Regions from separate parts of the Shewanella sp. MR-4 genome, predicted to be linked through region 1. Evidence: predicted binding sites of a transcription regulator. Region 1 holds the regulator's gene; each other region holds the start of a gene.
What was found. The regulator LexA, encoded in region 1, represses DNA repair genes until DNA is damaged. The targets are predictions, from matches to a motif close to TACTGTATNNNNATACAGTA.
Positions count from the first base shown of each region.

Region 2: the regulator LexA is predicted to act here: its motif matches at 1,098-1,117, upstream of SHEWMR4_RS07560 (DNA topoisomerase III).
Region 3: the regulator LexA is predicted to act here: its motif matches at 1,343-1,362, upstream of recN (DNA repair protein RecN).
Region 4: the regulator LexA is predicted to act here: its motif matches at 1,310-1,329, upstream of dinB (DNA polymerase IV).

Region 1 covers NC_008321.1:4,526,145-4,528,351, reverse strand. The annotation lists gene SHEWMR4_RS19785 (cell division inhibitor SulA) at 87-599, opposite strand; gene lexA (transcriptional repressor LexA) at 596-1,216, opposite strand; gene plsB (glycerol-3-phosphate 1-O-acyltransferase PlsB) at 1,378-2,207, shown strand, end outside.
Region 2 covers NC_008321.1:1,674,100-1,676,306, reverse strand. The annotation lists gene SHEWMR4_RS07560 (DNA topoisomerase III) at 1-1,085, opposite strand, end outside; gene SHEWMR4_RS07555 (hypothetical protein) at 1,284-1,571, shown strand; gene SHEWMR4_RS07550 (alanine/glycine:cation symporter family protein) at 1,934-2,207, shown strand, end outside.
Region 3 covers NC_008321.1:1,295,451-1,297,657, reverse strand. The annotation lists gene lldR (LysR family transcriptional regulator LldR) at 1-48, opposite strand, end outside; gene SHEWMR4_RS05770 (AEC family transporter) at 323-1,285, shown strand; gene recN (DNA repair protein RecN) at 1,415-2,207, shown strand, end outside.
Region 4 covers NC_008321.1:1,103,695-1,105,901, forward strand. The annotation lists gene SHEWMR4_RS04905 (methyl-accepting chemotaxis protein) at 1-1,203, shown strand, start outside; gene dinB (DNA polymerase IV) at 1,354-2,207, shown strand, end outside.

The DNA of each region.
Region 1 (2,207 bases):
TCTAATTGTCTGAAAAATTGCCAAAAAAAAAGCCCCACATTCACAGGTGAGGCGGCTTTCAAGGCTAAATACGCAGTGCAAAAATTTTAATGAACAGAGCTAAAAAAACTACCTTGGGCAAAGTGAGCTGGTTGCTTGAGTGTCGCGTCCGTAGATGAGTGATTTACGACACCTTCGAGCACGATTCCCATGGCGCGGGCGCTCTTGGCCACAATTTGTAAACGACGATTATCGCGGGCATCGAGTGAGTGGATCCAAGTAATTACTGCGCTGGAAGTGCCACTGGTTAAGGCTTTTTCCATGGCCCACAGGGTTTCCACTTCATCTTTCGCATGGACTAAGAGTACACGATCCATACGCACGCCAGCGCTGGCCAGTAACTGTTTGTAGCCAATACTGGGTGGGTTGATGAGCACGACCCAGCGGCCTTGTTGGCTCAGTTGTGCCAATTGTTTGCTAAGTTGCATTAGCTCTTGGCGCCCTTGGCTCTCGGTGGGCATAGTGATGATAGGCGTATGCTGCCAGTCTGTATCGGTTTCGCGTACCGCATCGAGCCATAAACCGGGGTGACGCGGGGCATTACCTAGTAGTTTGTTCATAGCCAATCTCCATTGCGGATCACCCCTACGGCGAGCCCTTCAATTGTTAGACTTTGGAAACTTAAATCGACTTTAATCGGGGAGTAATCTTCATTTTCAGCATGTAGATAAACGAGATTCCCTTTCTTTTCAAAGCGTTTAACTGTTACATCATCGTCAACGCGAGCAACAACTACTTGGCCATTGCGCGCTTGCTGTACTTTATGAACGGCGAGCAGATCCCCTTCGAGGATGCCGATGTTCTTCATACTGTCGCCTCTGACGCGCAGCAAGAAATCGGCGGCTGGGTGGAACATGCTGGGGTCGACTTGGTAATACTGTTCGACATGCTCTTGGGCGAGGATAGGTTCGCCCGCAGCCACTTGGCCAATTAGTGGTAAGCCAGATTCGCTGTTATCTTCTTCCTCAACTGGGAGGCGGATCCCGCGGGAAGTGCCAGGCATGATCTCGATGCAGCCTTTTTTCGCCAATGCCTTAAGGTGTTCCTCGGCGGCATTTGCACTTTTAAAACCCAAACGGGTGGCGATTTCGGCCCGGGTGGGTGGCATGCCAGTCTCGGCAATATTACGTTTAATCAGCTCTAAAATTTCGGCTTGGCGTGGCGTCAACGGTCTCATGTTCTTTCCTGTTTTTCTATACAGTTACTGTTAGTATATACAGTATTATTCGTAGTGCAAGTATTAACCACTTTTTAACGCGATTGGAGAGTATTAGCGAATATTCCCTAGAATCTGGTATTCTATGGGGCTAATGAACGTACTTACATTGCATAAGAATAATGCCTAAACAAGACTCTCTTTGGTTGAAATCATTACGCTGGATTCAAAAACACTTAGTGCACACTATTGTTGTGCCGCAGGATCCCTTTGCCGATCTGAATCTGGACGCGTCCAGACCGCTTGCTTATGTAATGAAAACAGAATCCCTGAGTGATATTGCTGCGTTAAGCGAAATCACCACTAAGCTGGGTTTGCCAAGCCCCTATGAGCCGCTCGTGGTAAATGGCGTTGTCGCGCCCCGCGTCGTTTGCCTCGAAGGCCGTAAGCCTTTGTTTGGCGAGCGTGCCAGTAATGAGCCATTCCTCGAATGTTTTATGCGCCTGTTGGCCGTCCATAAGGAAAAGCCAGAGTTAGATATTCAGCTGGTGCCTGTCAGTCTGTATTGGGGCCGTACTCCGGGTAAAGAAGACGACACCATGAAGGCAGCTGTTCTTGAGCGCGAGAATCCAACTTGGTTACGTAAGTGCTTGATGATCTTATTTTTAGGTCGTCACAACTTTGTGCAGTTTTCTAATGCGGTATCGCTGCGTTACATGGCCGATGAACACGGCACCGATATGGGGATTGCCCATAAACTAGCGCGGGTGGCCAGAGTACATTTCCGCCGCCAACGCAAGGTGATGACAGGGCCTGTGCTGCCGAATCGTCAGGCAATGTTCCACTCCCTGCTGAAATCCGAATCCTTACGCAAGGCGATTCAGGAAGAAGCGGCGAGTAAGAAGATTTCCGAAACCCAAGCCCGTGAAACAGCAATTGAATATCTTGATGAAATTGCAGCGAATTATTCCGACAGCCTAGTGCGTATTGCTGAGCGTTTCTTAACTTGGTT
Region 2 (2,207 bases), 1.9 Mb from region 1:
GCATGTGCGACTAACTCGGGCGCACCGCCCGTAATGGCCGCTAATACCCCACTTGCAAGCCCATGCTGCTCGGTGGGCAAATAACGACTGTCTGAGCGTGGATAAGTGATTAGCTTATGGCGCTCGTATAAGCTCTGGCAGGTATCGAGCACGTCCTTGGCGCTCATACCGAAGCGCTTGGCGGCATCTATTTGCAGCGCCGATAAACTATAGGGTAAAGGCGGATTCTGCTGCTTATCCTTAGTGCTTAACTGGGTCACTTTGGCGGGTTTATCGGTGATCCGACGCACCACATTTTGTGCTAGGCCCTTAGCGAGCACGCGCCCTTCCTCATCCATATAGGGTAAACAGGCTTCACTGGGTTGCCACTTCGCCGTGAAAGCCTGATCTTTGTCCGTCACTAAGTGGGCCAGAACCTCATAAAAAGGCTTAGATTGAAAATTTGCGATTTCCTCATCGCGGCGCACGATAAGCCCAAGCAGCGGGGTCTGTACTCGGCCGACCGATAGTACGCCCTGATAGCCAACCTTTTTCCCTTGAATAGTGTAGGCCCGCGTCATATTCATGCCATAGAGCCAATCGGCGCGGCTTCTGGCAAGTGCCGAGGTCGACAAAGGAATAAACTCACGATTACTGCGGAGTTGTGACAAGGCACGTTTCACCGCCTGCGGGTTTAAGTCGCTGATAAGGAGTCGCTGCGTTTGCTGTAATTTATCGCCCGTCACGCCCAAATAGGCGATCACTTCATCAACCAATAACTGCCCTTCCCTGTCGGGATCACCCGCATTCACTAAAGTATCGGCCTGCTTCACCAGCTTTTTAAGTACTGTGAGTTGGCTGCGGGTCGCGGCCTTAGGTTTAAGCTGCCACTTCTCTGGCACTATGGGTAAATGCTCAAACTTCCACGATTTAAACTCGGGATTATAGGCATCGGGCTCAGCCTGTTCGAGCAAGTGCCCGACACACCAAGACACACAGTTACCGTTTGCGTCTTCGATAAACCCGTCACCTTTTTTGTGGGGTTTAGGCAGCACATCGGCGATTGCACGCCCTAGGCTTGGTTTTTCAGCAATATAGAGGATCATATCTACATTAAATACTGGATATAATTACAGTGTAATTTAGCCCAAAGCGGACAAGAGTGCAAACCGCCGTTTTACCTCAAGGGCCGATTTAACTCGCTCTGCGGTAACGAAACACTAAAGCTGTGTAAATTTAATTGAGAATGATTCTCATCTAAAACTAAAATCCCTTGCATCCGTTACGAAAAATCGAGAAAACAAATGAATACACTGACCTTGCCAGGCCCTTCAATCCCAGCCTTTAAGCCAGCACTCGCCTTAAGATTCAATCAATTGGTGATCTTCCACAGCCTGTTATTGCTAGCATTAAGTCTGCTTTGTGAAATGGGGCTAAAAAGGCTTGGGCTTGAGATGCCTTTCCTTTCTTGGGGAGTTATCCTGTATTTGCCCGTGGCTGTAAGCCTGTCTTTGCTATTAAAACATAGTGTTAGCCGCCGCAGTTTGGCATGGCTATTCGGACTATGGATGCTGTTATGGCTGGTGATGTAAGCCCAGTTTCTTAAGCCTTGTATGGATACCCACACTCACATCTGCTTAGGCAAAATAAAGAGTGCAAACCCACACACCTTGCCCCGCCTTTTTCAATCTCTCAGTTGACAGACACGACTCGAAACCTAGCGACTTAGAGCACCGCTAAATCCCCTATCAATAAAGCAATCAAATAAAGAACGTTAAATTATCAATTATTTAACAACTTTAGCTATGAAGCGGCTTAAAAAGTCGTTATGTTGAAGCTCTTGGACGTCCCCACGCGTCTTAACCTTAGGCCTAATTGGCTGTTTAGTACCCAAAATCACAAGCAAAAATCTTAAAAACTCTGCAAAAACAACAGAATATTGGAGTTGAATTATATGAATGAGATTGTTAATGCGGTCAACAATATCGTTTGGAGCCCCGCACTCGTTTATCTTTGCCTCGGTGTAGGACTCTTTTTCTCCCTGCGCTCACGTTTCTTACAGTTACGCCATTTACCCGAAATGATCCGTTTAATGTTTGATGGTAAGAGCACAGATGCTGGCGTGTCTTCCTTCCAAGCTTTAGCCATGACCCTAGCCGGTCGTGTGGGAACCGGGAACATTGCCGGTGTCGCTACGGCTATTACCTTCGGCGGCCCGGGTGCATTGT
Region 3 (2,207 bases), 1.5 Mb from region 1:
CACAAACAGATAAATTAATTGCAGCTCGCCGCCTACATCATCAGCCATTCTCAATCCCAATTGTGTATGTGAGTGCTTGCATCCATAACGCGCACTACCTCATTGTGTTTTAAACGTAGAATTATTCACTTCTACGACCATAGCGCAATAGCCTCCAGGGGGAATGCTATGCTATTTTGCCGATAAATTTACTGCGCTAGCGCCGATTATAGTCAATTACCTGAGATAAAATGCCCTGATGACCTCCTCTTGGTCACTTGTGAGTTTTAAGGGCAATAAGGTCATCTCGCGGGAAAAAAATACAAAAGGATGAGTGAGGGACATGACCATTTTAACCCCTCTGTTTGCCGTCTTTGGGATCATGCTGCTGGGCACTCTGGTGCAAAAACTGCGCTTTCTCCCAGTAGAAACAGACCAAGTACTCAATCAATATGTTTACTATATTGCGTTTCCTGCCATCTTATTGATAGCACTCGCGCAGCAGCCCATTGAAGAGATCCTACAGTGGGGATTTATCGCCGGGTACAGCGCAGGTATGTTGGTGATTTACCTCGTTTGTATCGGCATCTCCCTGCTGGTGAATCCTAAACAGTCTGCGATAGCCGCCGTGCGCGCCTTAAATGCTACCTTTGGTAATACCGCATTTATCGGTATTCCACTCCTTGTCATCTTATTCCCCCAACAACAAAGCGCCTTAGTTGCCGCTGCGATTGCCAGTTTATTGTCCGTACTCATGTTTGCCGTGGCCTTGGTCTCGCTAGAACTCGCCACCAATAAACAGCGGCAACATCACGCCGCGGTGATCATGCTGCTAGCCGTGGTGAAAAACCCGATTGTGATAGGTTGTTTTATTGGCGTGGCCATTTCGGCATTAGGGATAACCTTGCCAGCAGGCTTGGCAATGATGATCCAGCAGATAGGCAATACGTCCAGCCCCTGCGCCCTCTTTGCCGTCGGCATGGTACTAGCTAAAGCCATGCGCTATCAAAAAGATAGCAAGGTATTTAGCCTGACAAACTTTATCGAACTGAGCCTTATCAACCTGTTTAAACTCATCCTGCAACCCGCCTTGGTTTACTTCATGTTAAAAGGCGTAGGTGTCACGGGCGACTATCTCGTTATGGGCGTCATTCTTAGTGCCTTGCCCACGGCGGCAAGCGTCTATCTGTTGGCGCAGCGCTATAACACTCAGGCCTCCACCAGTGCTCAAGGGATACTCTTTGGCACTATAGTGACCTTTTTCAGCTTACCCATTCTGGAGCAGATCGTTAAAACCTATTCATAAACAAATAATTAGGCTTTAGGTTATCGCGACATGTCGAATATTCACCCAAAGCCACTTTACTGTATATAAATTCAGTATATACTGTTTATCAATACAGTGATTTGGTAAGTTTTTCGACAGGAACTCACTATGCTTTGCCAACTCAGCATCAACAATTTCGCTATCGTACGTTTCCTTGAACTGGACTTTCGCCCCGGAATGACCAGCATTACCGGTGAGACTGGCGCGGGAAAATCCATCGCCATTGACGCACTAGGCTTATGCCTAGGTAACCGTGCCGATGCCAGCAGTGTTCGCCCTGGCGCGAGCAAAACCGAAGTCAGTGCCCGATTTTCCTTAGAGGATGTACCTCTTGCAAAACGTTGGCTCGAAGATAACGATCTCGAACTCGATGATGAGTGTATTCTACGGCGAACCATTGGTAGTGACGGCCGCTCACGCGCCTATATCAATGGCAATCCCGTCCCTTTGACTCAGTTAAAATTACTGGGGCAATTGCTTGTGGGGATCCATGGCCAACACGCCCACCATGCAATGTTAAAGAGTGAGCATCAGCTCACCTTACTCGATAGCTACGCCAATCACAGGCTGTTGATAGATACAGTGGCGGCAAGCTATCAGCGCTGTAAACAAATTGAAGCCGAACTCAAACAATTAGAAGCCTCCCAGCAGGAACGTATCGCCCGTAAACAGCTGGTGCAATATCAAGTTGAAGAGTTAGATGAGTTTGATCTCAAGGTTGGTGAATTTGAAGAGATTGAACAGGAACATAAGCGCCTCGCAAATGGCACAGAGCTGGTTGATAGCTGCCAAGCCAGCCTGTTTTTACTCACTGATGGCGAAGAGAGCAATATCGAATCACTGCTGAACAAAGTCGTCGGCCTTGCCGAGAATCTGCAAAGCTATGACCCCGCTTTAACCA
Region 4 (2,207 bases), 1.3 Mb from region 1:
TTTGCCGAAGTCACCTTTAACGGTGTGCCGCAGCGGGTAACCTTCGTGTCTGTGGGCGGTGATTATCCTAAGCAAAAATGGCATTTAGCCTTTATGTTGCCCCATGAGGTGATTGAAGCGCCTGTAACCGAAGCCTTTTGGAATGCCTGTTTTGTTGCCTTAGGGATTATGTTGTTGGTCGGCATCACAGTATGGTTGATGTTATTGCCCTTTAGACGCCAGCTCAGCAAATTGCTCGATGCGATGGAAGACATTGCCGAAGGTGATAGCGATTTATCCCAACGCATTTTAATGGAGCGCGAAGATGAGTTAGGCAAGTTGGGTGATGCCTTCAATCGCTTTGCCGAAAAGGTGCAGCAGATGTTACTGCACACTCGCAACTTAACCCAAGAGGTGGGCACTGGGGTGATGGATGCGCGCCAAGTGTGTGATTTAGCGGTATCTTCGGTGTCATCGCAAAAACAACAAATCGACTCAGTGGCCACGGCCGCCACCCAAATGGCACAGACGAGCCAAGAAATGGCGATAAGCGCTCAGCGAGCGAATGATTTTGCTGAAAAGGCACAGACTCAGGCCCATGACGGTACCCAAATCGTGTCCCGTGCGACCGAAGGCATGAAGGCATTATCGGTTCAAGTGATTGAAGCGGCCAAAGTCATCAAGGAGTTACGTAGCAGCTCCGAGCAAATTGGCGAAGTGTTAAGTGTGATCCGCAACATTGCCGACCAAACCAACTTGCTGGCGCTCAATGCGGCCATCGAGGCGGCGCGGGCGGGTGAGCAGGGCCGAGGCTTTGCCGTGGTGGCCGATGAAGTGCGTACCCTCGCGTCTCGTACCCAAGATTCTACCGCCAACATTCAAGGGATTATCCAAACCCTGCAACAGAGTGCGCTACAAGCCGAGCAGGTGATGGAATCTGGGGTTGAGCAGGCAAAAGTCGGGCAAGACTTGACCACACAAGTGGAGCAAGCCTTAAGTGATATCGCCAGTGCCATTGTGTCGATTCAGCAGCAAACGGTGGAAATTACCGTCGCGATTGGCCAGCAGGCCGTTGTGGCAGAAGAAGTGGCACAGAACGTGGTTAGCGTGCGTGGTTTGTCCGATCAGTCTTTGCTCTCGAGCCAAGATTTATCCCAAAGTTTGCAAGGATTTGAGCAAGCGACTCACGAACTCACCCGCAACATTGGGCAATTTAAGATTTAATTCAAAACGTTGCAAATCAAGGGAGCCTTAGGGCTCCCTTTGTTTTTTGAGCGCTGACAATCCAAGCGCAAACAGCACCGCGGCAAATTGATAAGTGGCACTTGATTACTGTTTTTATATACAGTATTTTGAGTGTCGGAGGAATGCAAGGTGCGAAAAATCATTCATATCGATATGGATTGCTATTTTGCTGCGGTGGAAATGCGGGATTTTCCCGAATACCGCGGTAAACCGCTGGCCGTCGGCGGCAGTCGGGTGCAGCGTGGCGTCATCAGCACTTGTAATTATGAGGCGCGCAAATTTGGCGTGCGTTCTGCCATGGCGACGGGCTACGCACTGAAATTGTGCCCCAATCTTATCCTCGTTCCCGGTCGTATGCAGGTCTACAAAGAGGTCTCGCAGCAAATTCGCGCCATATTTTCCCGATACACAGAGTTAATCGAACCGCTATCCCTCGATGAAGCCTATTTAGATGTTAGCGATTGTAAGCTGTTTAAGGGCTCTGCCACGTTAATCGCCGAGGCGATTCGCCGTGATATTTTGGCCGAAACAGGACTGACTGCATCGGCGGGCGTGGCGCCGATTAAATTTCTCGCCAAGGTCGCCTCTGATTTAAATAAACCCAATGGGCAATGTGTTATCCCACCCGATGAGGTGCCCGAGTTCGTTAAAAGCTTATCCCTGCGGAAAATACCCGGAGTGGGTAAAGTGACCGCTGAGAAACTGTCTTCGCTAGGCTTAAATACCTGCGCCGATGTGCAGGCTTATCCAAAGCAAGAGTTGATTGCCCGTTTTGGTAAGTTTGGCGCCGTGTTAGTCGAGCGGGCCCATGGCATCGATGAGCGCGGGATTTCGGTGAGCCGCGAGCGCAAATCTGTAGGCGTTGAGACCACTCTCGCTCAGGATATTTACACGCTGGAGCAGTGCCAGCAGGTGATGCCTGGATTAATCCAAGAGTTGTCCAGCCGTTTAGTGCGAAGCGCTAAGGGAAGGCAAATCCATAA